3 regions of the Streptomyces roseoviridis genome follow, and region 2 is predicted to be linked to each of the others. Evidence: riboswitches for the same ligand, from Rfam matches in the RefSeq annotation. Region 2 holds a riboswitch; each other region holds the start of a gene.
What was found. A riboswitch is a leader RNA that binds a small molecule or an ion and turns the genes downstream of it on or off. The one in region 2 is predicted to bind cobalamin.
Positions count from the first base shown of each region.

Region 1: another riboswitch for cobalamin. It lies ahead of ABD954_RS26580 (cobalamin biosynthesis protein); the one in region 2 lies ahead of ABD954_RS10990 (ribonucleoside-diphosphate reductase subunit alpha).
Region 3: another riboswitch for cobalamin. It lies ahead of ABD954_RS06715 (ABC transporter substrate-binding protein); the one in region 2 lies ahead of ABD954_RS10990 (ribonucleoside-diphosphate reductase subunit alpha).

Region 1 covers NZ_BAAAWU010000001.1:5,884,195-5,887,456, reverse strand. The annotation lists gene ABD954_RS26590 (inorganic phosphate transporter) at 1-1,215, shown strand, start outside; gene ABD954_RS26585 (hypothetical protein) at 1,241-1,462, shown strand; cobalamin riboswitch at 1,597-1,718, shown strand; gene ABD954_RS26580 (cobalamin biosynthesis protein) at 1,750-2,724, shown strand; gene ABD954_RS26575 (cobyric acid synthase) at 2,721-3,262, shown strand, end outside.
Region 2 covers NZ_BAAAWU010000001.1:2,486,155-2,489,416, reverse strand. The annotation lists gene ABD954_RS10990 (ribonucleoside-diphosphate reductase subunit alpha) at 1-1,935, opposite strand, end outside; cobalamin riboswitch at 2,067-2,189, opposite strand; gene mctP (monocarboxylate uptake permease MctP) at 2,290-3,262, opposite strand, start outside.
Region 3 covers NZ_BAAAWU010000001.1:1,477,244-1,480,505, reverse strand. The annotation lists gene ABD954_RS06735 (ATP-binding protein) at 1-230, opposite strand, end outside; gene ABD954_RS06730 (ATP-binding protein) at 287-829, opposite strand; gene ABD954_RS06725 (STAS domain-containing protein) at 826-1,266, opposite strand; gene ABD954_RS06720 (STAS domain-containing protein) at 1,306-1,707, opposite strand; cobalamin riboswitch at 1,797-1,992, shown strand; gene ABD954_RS06715 (ABC transporter substrate-binding protein) at 2,032-3,096, shown strand; gene ABD954_RS06710 (FecCD family ABC transporter permease) at 3,093-3,262, shown strand, end outside.

The DNA of each region.
Region 1 (3,262 bases), 3.4 Mb from region 2:
GTGTTCGATTTCACGAACGGTTTCCACGACACCGCCAACGCGATGGCGACGACCATCTCGACCGGCGCACTCAAGCCCAAGACGGCGGTGGCCATGTCCGCCGTGCTGAACCTGGTCGGCGCGTTCCTCTCGGTGGAGGTCGCCAACACGATCTCCAAGGGTCTGGTCGACGAATCAGGCATCCAGCCCGAAGTGATCCTCGCCGCGCTCGTCGGCGCGATCCTGTGGAACCTGCTGACCTGGCTGGTCGGACTGCCCTCCAGCTCCTCCCACGCCCTGATGGGCGGCCTCATCGGCGCGACCGTCGCCTCGATCGGCCTCAGCGGCGTCAACGGCGGCGTCGTCGTCACCAAGGTGCTCCTCCCCGCGCTCGCCGCCCCGCTGGTCGCCGGCCTGGCCGCGATGTTCGCCGCCCGGCTGACGTACCGCCTCGACCGCAACGCGGACGCCAAGACCACCGCGAAGGGCTACCGGGCCGGCCAGATCGCCTCCGCCGGTCTCGTCTCCCTCGCCCACGGCACCAACGACGCGCAGAAGACCATGGGCATCATCACCCTCGCCCTGGTCGCCGGCGGCACCCTCGCGCCCGGCTCCAACCCGCCGGTCTGGGTCATCGTCTCCGCCGGTGTGGCGATCGCGCTGGGCACCTACCTCGGCGGCTGGCGCATCATCCGCACCATGGGCAAGGGCCTGACCGACCTCCAGCCGCAGCAGGGCTTCGCCGCCCAGACCAGCGCGGCCACGGTCATCCTGGCCTCCTCGAACCTGGGCTTCTCCCTCTCCACCACCCACTCCTGCTCCGGCGCCGTCATGGGCGCGGGCCTGGGCCGCAAGGGCGGCGTGGTGCGCTGGTCGACGGCCACCCGGATGTTCGTCGCCTGGGGCCTGACCCTGCCGGCCGCCGGCCTGGTCGGCGCGGGCGCCGAGTACGTCGCCCGCCAGGGCGACTGGGGCGTCTACACGGTCGCGGGCTTCCTGGTCGCCTCCTGCCTCGCGATCTGGCTGGTCTCCCGCCGCCAGGTGGTCGACCACACCAACGTCAACGAGGTCGAGACCGAGGCCGAGCCCGCGGGCGTCGTCACCACCGCCATCGCGGCGGTCACCCCGCCGCCGGCCGGCTCCGTCGCCGCCGTCACGGACGAGGACCTGAAGGCCACCATCCCCGCGCCCGGCACGGCGGACCCGACCGCTCCCCCGGCCCCGGCCGCGGTCTGAGCAAGAGGAACAGGAAAGCAACCGCATGAAGATCGACTGGGCAGCTCTCGGCTCCGTCTTCGGAGTCAGCCTCGTGGCGACCGTCGCCCTCGTGGGCCTGTTCACGCTCGGCATCGTCGGCCTCTCCAAGCAGGAGCAGGCCACGGCGAACGGCGGCTCCGCCGCCCTGGCCCGCACCGGCGCCTACGCCTGCTTCGCGCTGTGCGCGGCGGCCGTGGCGTACGGCATCTATCTGATCGTCGCCTGACCCGGCGACCGTGACGGCCGGGCGGCCCGCACCATCGGTGCGGGCCGCCCGGCCGCTCGTGTCTGTGGTGCTTCGCACAGTGACCCGGCGCAGGTCAAGGGCGAGTTGACGGCCGTTCGCGGGGCGTGGTGGACTGCCGAGGCCATTACGGCGGCAAAGGAGAGGAAGCCCGGTGCGATTCCGGCGCGGTCCCGCCACTGTGACCGGCCCCGAGGGGCCGGGAGTCAGGAACTCTCGCCGCCGTCACGTCGACCCAGGGCGCGGACCCTGAGTGAGGACACAGCGCCATGCCCGGCCGCGGCCCCAGAGTTCCCGGCACCACCCGTGTCTACGCCTACGGAGCGGCCGTCGGCCTCGCCGTCGATCTGCTCCTCGGCGACCCCCGCCGCGGCCACCCCGTCGCCGCCTTCGGCCGGGCGGCGGCCGCGGTCGAGAAGCGCCTCCACGGCGACCACCGGGGCCGGGGCGCCCTGCACACCGCCGTCTGCGTCGGCACCACCGTGGCCCTCGGCGCCCTCGCCGCCCGTACGGTACGGGGCAGCCGCGCCGCCTCCGTCGCCCTGACCGCCGCCTCCGTGTGGGCCGTCGTCGGCGGTACGACACTGGGCCGCGAGGCCCGCGCGATCGGCGGGGCGCTCGCGGCCGGCGACCTTGAGGTGGCGCGCGAGCGGCTGCCCCACCTGTGCGGCCGTGACCCCCAGTCCCTGGACGGGCCCGCGATGGCCCGCGCGGTCGTCGAGTCGGTCGCCGAGAACACCTCGGACGCCGTCGTGGGCGCCCTCTTCTGGGGCGCGGTCGCGGGCGTGCCCGGCCTGCTGGGCTTCCGGGCGGTCAACACCCTCGACGCGATGGTCGGTCACAAGTCCCCCCGCTACCGGCGCTTCGGCTGGGCCTCGGCCCGCCTCGACGACCTCGCCGGCTGGCCCGGCGCCCGGCTCACCGCCGTACTCGCCACCCTGGCGGGCGGAAACCCCCGGGGCGCGCTGCGCGCCTGGCGGGCCGACGCCGGGAAGCACCCGAGCCCCAACGCGGGCCCGGTGGAGGCGTCCTTCGCGGGAGCGCTCGGCGTACGGCTCGGCGGGACCCTCTCGTACGGCGGACGGGTCGAGCACCGGCCCGTGCTGGGCGGGGAGGGGCGGGCCGTCGAGGTGGCCGACATCGACCGGGCGGTCCGGCTGTCCCGCCGGGTGACCTGGCTGACCCTGGCCGCCTGTGCGGGCGGCCGGATCCTGACGAACGCGGTGAAGCGGAGGTACGCATGAGGGGCGGGGGGCTGCTCGTCGCCGGGACCACGTCCGACGCGGGCAAGAGCGTCGTCACGGCCGGCATCTGCCGGTGGCTGGTCCGGCAGGGCATCAAGGTGGCGCCGTTCAAGGGGCAGAACATGTCCCTGAACTCCTTCGTGACGAGGGAGGGCGCGGAGATCGGGCGGGCGCAGGCCATGCAGGCGCAGGCCGCCCGCGTCGAGCCGACCGCCCTGATGAACCCGGTGCTGCTCAAGCCCGGCAGCGACCGCTCCAGCCAGGTCGTGCTCATGGGGAAGCCGGTCGGCGAGCTGAGTGCCCGCGGCTACCACGGCGGCCGGCAGAAGGAGCTGTTCGAGCCCGTCCTCGCGTGCCTGGAGGAGCTGCGGCACACGTACGACGCGGTGATCTGCGAGGGCGCGGGCAGCCCGGCCGAGATCAACCTGCGGCGCACCGACATCGTCAACATGGGCATCGCCCGGGCCGCGCGGCTGCCCGTCGTGGTCGTCGGCGACATCGACCGGGGCGGGGTCTTCGCCCAGTTCTTCGGGACGAC
Region 2 (3,262 bases):
GACCTGGAGGAACTCGCCGGACAGCGTCTCGCGCTTGAACAGGTTGGAGACCTGCGGCTCGATGCACTCGTAGACGCCGGCGATCGAGGCGATCGTCGCGGTCGGGGCGATGGCGAGGAGCAGGCTGTTGCGCATGCCGACGGCGGCGATCCGCTCGCGCAGCGCGGCCCAGCGCTCGGGCCAGTTCAGCTCGACGTCGTAGTGGTCCGGGTGCAGAACGCCGCGGGCGGTGCGGGTCTGCTCCCAGGCGGGCAGCGGACCGCTGCGCTCGGCGAGGTCGGCGGAGGCCTCGTAGGCGGCGAGCATGATCCGCTCGGCGATCTTCGTGGACAGCGCACGGGCGGCGGGCGAGTCGAAGGGCAGCTTCAGCTGGAAGAAGACGTCCTGGAGGCCCATCGCGCCCAGGCCCACCGGGCGCCAGCGGGCGTTGGAGCGGCCGGCCTGCTCGGTCGGGTAGAAGTTGATGTCGACGACTCGGTCGAGGAAGGTGACGGCGGTGCGGACGGTCTCGTCGAGCCGCTGCCAGTCGAGGTCGCCGGTGGCGGTGTCGACGAAGGCGCCCAGGTTGACCGAGCCGAGGTTGCACACGGCCGTCTCGCCGTCGTTCGTGACCTCGATGATCTCGGTGCAGAGGTTCGAGGAGTGCACGACGGTGCCGGGCTCGGCGGTCTGGTTCGCGGTCCGGTTGGAGGCGTCCTTGAAGGTCATCCAGCCGTTGCCGGTCTGCGCGAGGGTGCGCATCATCCGGCCGTACAGGTCGCGGGCCGGCATGGTCTTGCGGGCCAGGCCCGCCGCCTCGGCCTTGCGGTAGGCGGCGTCGAACTCCTCGCCGTACAGGTCGACCAGCTCGGGCACGTCGGCCGGGGAGAACAGCGACCACTCGGCGTCCGCGTTGACCCGGCGCATGAACTCGTCCGGGATCCAGTGCGCCAGGTTGAGGTTGTGGGTGCGGCGGGCGTCCTCGCCGGTGTTGTCGCGCAGCTCCAGGAACTCCTCGATGTCCGCGTGCCAGGTCTCCAGGTAGACGGCGGCGGCGCCCTTGCGGCGGCCGCCCTGGTTCACGGCGGCGACGGAGGCGTCGAGGGTCTTCAGGAACGGCACGATGCCGTTGGAGTGGCCGTTGGTGCCGCGGATCAGCGAACCGCGGGCGCGGATGCGGGAGTAGGAGAGCCCGATGCCGCCCGCGTGCTTCGACAGGCGCGCCACCTGGTGGTAGCGGTCGTAGATGGAGTCCAGCTCGTCCTGCGGGGAGTCCAGCAGGTAGCAGGAGGACATCTGCGGGTGGCGGGTGCCGGAGTTGAAGAGGGTGGGGGAGGAGGGCAGGTAGTCCAGCCGGCTCATCAGCCCGTACAGAGCCGCCACTTCGTCCACGGCGCGGGTGCTGTCGTCCTCGGCGAGGCCGGAGGCGACGCGGAGCATGAAGTGCTGCGGGGTCTCGATCACCTTGCGGGTGATCGGGTGGCGCAGCAGGTAGCGGGAGTAGAGGGTGCGCAGACCGAAGTAGCCGAAGCGGTCGTCGGCGGCCGGGTCGATCGTCGCGTCGAGCCGGGCGGCGTGCCGGGTGACGAAGCCGGCGGTGCGGTCGGCGATCAGGCCCTCGCGGTGGCCGACGGCCACGGAGGCGGAGAAGGACACCGCGCCCTGGCCGGCGGCCTCTTCGGCGATGGTCCGGGTGAGCAGCCGGGCGGCGAGCCGGGAGTACGCGGGGTCCTCCGCGATCAGGCCCGCGGCGGCCTCGGTGGCCAGCTCGCGCAGTTCCGCCTCGTCCGAGCCGGCGTGCCGGCCGCGCAGCGCGGCGGCGGCGACCCGGCCCGGGTCGGTGTCCGGGAGGTCGGCGGTGAGGTCGGTCAGGGTGCGCAGCAGCGCGGTCCCGGGGCCGTCGTTCGCCGTCTCGGTCGGGGTGACTGAGGCCGGATCGGCGGGCGCGATGGTCACGGTGGGGCTCTCCCTCGGCTCGGCTCGGGGCAGCACGGGGGAGGCGGAAGGCGGCGCGCCGCAGGCACGGCGGCGCCGCGACCACCGGCCCACTCCGCGAGGCCCGGACGTCTGTGGCACCCGGAACGTACGGACCGGGCGCACTGTCGGCAGGTCTTCGGACTCACTTCGTACGGAAGCGCAGGAAGTACACCGTTGCGGGACAGTTCCGGATTTCCACCGGATTCCCCTGCGGCGACAGCGAGCACGAGCATACATGTGGGGGGCGCCGCTCGTGGCACCCCCCACATGTTGTGTCGTACGTCCCAAGTCCTGCAACGGTGTGCGTCGTACGACCCGACTGCGCGCCCCGGGTCAGTGTCCGGCGCCCACCTTCGGCAGCTCGGTCACGACGCCCTTGTCGCCCGCGTCGGCGGTGTAGTCGCCGGGCTCCGTCTCGTCGACGCCCTCGGGGGCCTTGACGGCCTTGAGGACGACGGTGAGGACGACGGTGACGAGGAGGTTGAGGACGAAGGCGGTGAGGCCGATGTAGCCGATCTCGCCGATGCCCGGGATCGCGGCGGCGGAGCCGCCGAAGTGCTTCTGGGTCGGGCTGGCGACTCCGTACGCCGCCACCGTGCCGTAGATCATGCCGGCGGCCCAGCCCGCCACCAGCGCCCAGCGGTGGAACCAGCGGGTGAACAGGCCGAGCACCAGCGCGGGCATCGTCTGGAGCATCCAGATCCCGCCGAGGAGCTGGAAGTTGATCGCGACGGACTTGTCCATGGTGAGGATGAAGACCAGCGCGCCGACCTTCACCAGGAGCGAGGCGATCTTGGAGACCTTGTGCTCCTGCTCGGGGGTGGCGTCCGGCTTGAGGAAGTCCTTGTAGACGTTGCGCGTGAACAGGTTCGCCGCGCCGATGGACATGATCGCGGCCGGGACCAGGGCGCCGATGCCGATGGCGGCGAAGGCCAGACCGGCGAACCAGTCGGGGAACATGTCCTCGAAGAGCTGGGGGATGGCCAGCTGGGGGTTGGTCACGCTGACGCCGGCGGCGATCGCCATGAAGCCGAGCAGGGCGAGGAAGCCGAGGAGCACCGAGTACAGCGGCAGGATCGTCGCGTTGCGGCGGATCACCTCGCGTCCGCGCGAGGAGAGGGTGGCCGTGATGGAGTGCGGATACATGAACAGCGCGAGCGCCGAGCCCAGCGCCAGGGTGGCATAGGCCCACTGGCTCTGCGGTGCGGTCACCAGCTGGCCGCGGGGCTTGCCGGTCGCGGGGTTGGGCTGGCCGAAGGCGGCCTCCGCCTTGTCGAAGATCTCGGCGAAGCCGCCGAGCTTGATG
Region 3 (3,262 bases), 1.0 Mb from region 2:
AGGCACAGCTCGTACGGGGCGCCGCCGTGCAGGCGCGCGTTGGTGACCACCTCGGAGACCAGGAGCAGGACGTCCTCGACCGGCTCGCGCCCGCGCGTCCCCGCCCGGCCGAACCACGCGGCGAGCGCCCGCTGCGTCAGCGCGCGGCACTCCGCCAGCATGCCGGGACCCTCCGCCAGCTCGTAACGCGCCGACCGGCGGGTGGTCACGGTCTCCTCTCCCGTGGACATGCGCTGCGGATTACCGCTGACGGCCGGGTCAAACACCCGGCCGCCCGGTCGGCGGATCAGACGCCCGGCGCGTCGCCGCGCGACCACGGCGGCGGGGACGGCGGGCCGACCTCCAGCCAGACCACCTTGCCCGGGCTTCCGTCGTCCTTGGCCGCCGATCCCCAGTCCTTGGCCAGCCGGTCGAGCACCATCAGACCGTGGCCGCCGGGCAGCGAGGGCGAGCGCGGCACGTTCGAGCGGGGGGCGGCGGGACTCGCGTCGTACACCTCCACCCGGAGGTGGCCCCGGGAGTGGCGCAGGACGAGCTGCTGCGGTCCGCCGGCGTGCAGACAGGCGTTGGTCACGACCTCGGAGACCATCAGCAGGACGTCCTCCGCCCGCTCGCGGTCCTCCGGCGTCGCTCCGGGCAGCCAGCCCCAGTCGGTGAGCGCCGCGGCGGTGAAGTCGCGGCAGCGCGTGACCGCGCCGCCGGCGCCGTGCAGCAGCAGCCGCCTGACCTGCCCCTGCGCGAGGTTCCCGGTGCCTTCGGGACCGCCGGCCCCCCTGGGGTCGCCGGTGCTCCCGGTGTTGCCGGCCCCCGCGGTGTCCCCGCGCCTCATGACCCCTCCGCCGCTGGTGACCCGTTCGTCGCCGGTGATCCCTCCGCCGACGCGCCGCCCGTCGCGGGGGTGTCCGCGAGTGCGGCGGCAGTGTCCTCGTATACCCGGAAGACGGCCCGGGCACCCGTGATCTCGAACATCCGGTTCACCGGGGCCCGCAGCGCGGCGAGGTCGAGTCTCCCGCCGGCGTCCAGCATCCGTAGTCTGGCCCGCAGGAGGACGTTGAGCCCGGTCGAGTCGCAGAACCGCAGCCCCGCGCAGTCGACGACGATCCGTCCGGCGCGGGCGTGCCGCACCAGCGCCTCCTTCAGCGGGGCCGCCGTGTCGTGGTCGAGCTCGCCCGTGACGGTCACCACGACCGTGCCGGGTTTTCGCCCCTCCAGGACGTCGACGTCGAGCCGTCCCGCGAAGTCCTCCGCTGCCTCCGTGGCTCCCATGCGGTCAGCTCCCTTCTGTCCTCGGCGGTCCCACCATGATCAGGCGCAGCGCGGGCCGACACGATCCTCCACGACCGTGAAGAGGCCCAGTGTGCCCGTCAGGGCGAACAGCTGGCGCAGTTGCCGGGGCAGGGGCCCCGCGACCACGAGACGGTGGCCGGCGAAGTGGGCGGCCACCAGCTCGTGCAGGAAGGAGGAGTCCCCGAAGACGACCCGGGAGACGTCGAGGACGACCTCGCGGCTTCCTTCGGGGCGCGCCTCGGCGAGCGCCCGGCGCAGACAGCCCACCGTCTCGATGTCGAACTCGCCGTTCGCCGACAGGACGACGACGCCCGGCGCGGGCGAGAACTCGCGCACGACCCACGCCGTGCCCGACGAAGCCCGGTACGTACGGGGCTCCGGAGCCGAGTCCGGGGGTGGCACGGGCTGCGCGTGGACCATGGCGGCACCTCCGTCCAGCACGTGCCCCGATCCGGACCCCCTATGCACACGGGCCGGCCGCGGGACGCCCGTGGAGCGATCTTGGGCTGTGGTAGCTTGCCGTAGCCAGTCGAACTCCCGTGCGTGACGCACGGTGGTCAGGGAATCCGGTGCGAATCCGGAACTGACGCGCAGCGGTGAGGGGGACGGGCGGGGCACGACGCCACTGGGCCGCGGAACGGCCCGGGAAGGCGCCCCGGCCGAGCGAACCCGAGTCCGAAGACCTGCTGGCGGACCGTACGGACCGGGCCTCGCGCACAGGGCCCCCGACCACCAGGATGAGCCGTGCCCCTGCACCGTCCCGCGCCCCCGCACCCTTCCGCCCGTCCCGCGGCCCTGCTGCTCTGCGGGGTGCTGCTCCTCACCGCCTGCGGCACCGCGCCCACCACGACCGCCGGCGGAAAGAACGGCTCCAAGGCCGCCGCGTCCGCGACGTCCCTGAAGAACTGCGGCCGGACGGTCCAGGTCCCGCCCGGCGGCCCCCGGCGGGCCGTCTCGCTCAACCAGGGCACCACCGAGATCATGCTGGCGCTCGGCCTCGCCGACCGCATGGTGGGCACCGCCACCTGGACCGACCCGGTCATGAAGGGGCTGGAGAAGCCCGCCGCCGCCGTGCCCCGCCTCGCCGAGAACAACCCGTCCTTCGAGAAGGTCCTCGACACCGAACCCGACTTCGTCGCCGCCTCCTTCGCCTCCACCCTCGGCAAGGGCGGCGTCGCCACCCGCGAACAGTTCGAGCAGCTCGGCGTCCCCACCTACCTGTCCCCGGCCGACTGCGTCGGCAAGGACAACTCCGGCGGCGGCGACGGGAAGCGGACCACGCCGCTCACCATGGAGACCGTCTACGGAGAAGTGCGCGACCTCGCCCGGCTGTTCGGCGTCGAGGACCGCGGCGAGCGGCTCGTCGCCGAGCTGAAGGGCCGCGTGGCCAAGGCCACCACCGGCCTGCGCGCCGCGGACGTCCGCGTCCTCTACTGGTTCTCCGACGCCCGCTCGCCGTACATGGCCGGCTGCTGCGGAGCTCCCGGCGTCATCACCCGGGAGACCGGCACCCGGAACGTCTTCGACGACACCACCGAGGAATGGCCCCAGATCGGCTGGGAGACCGTCGCCGACCGCAACCCCGACCTCCTGGTGATCGGCGACCTCACCCGCAAGGCACAGTCCGGCGAGAGCGCCGCCAAGAAGATCGAGTTCCTGGAGTCCGACCCCGTCACCCGGAAGATGGACGCCGTACGGAACAAGAGGTACGTGCTCCTCAGCGGCCAGGCCATGAACCCCACCATCCGCACGGTCGAGGGCATCGAGCAGGTCGCCGCGGCCCTGCGCGCCGCCGGCCCCGCGAAGTGACCGGCGCGACCGCCCGGGCCGGCACGCTGCTGCGCGCCGCCGCCGGCTGCGCCGTCCTCCTGCTTTCCCTCGCCGTCGCCGTCACCATCGGTCCGGCCCACATCGGCGTCACCGACGTCTGGTCCGCCGTCTCCGCCCACCTCGGCGGCGCCCCCTCCGGACTCGG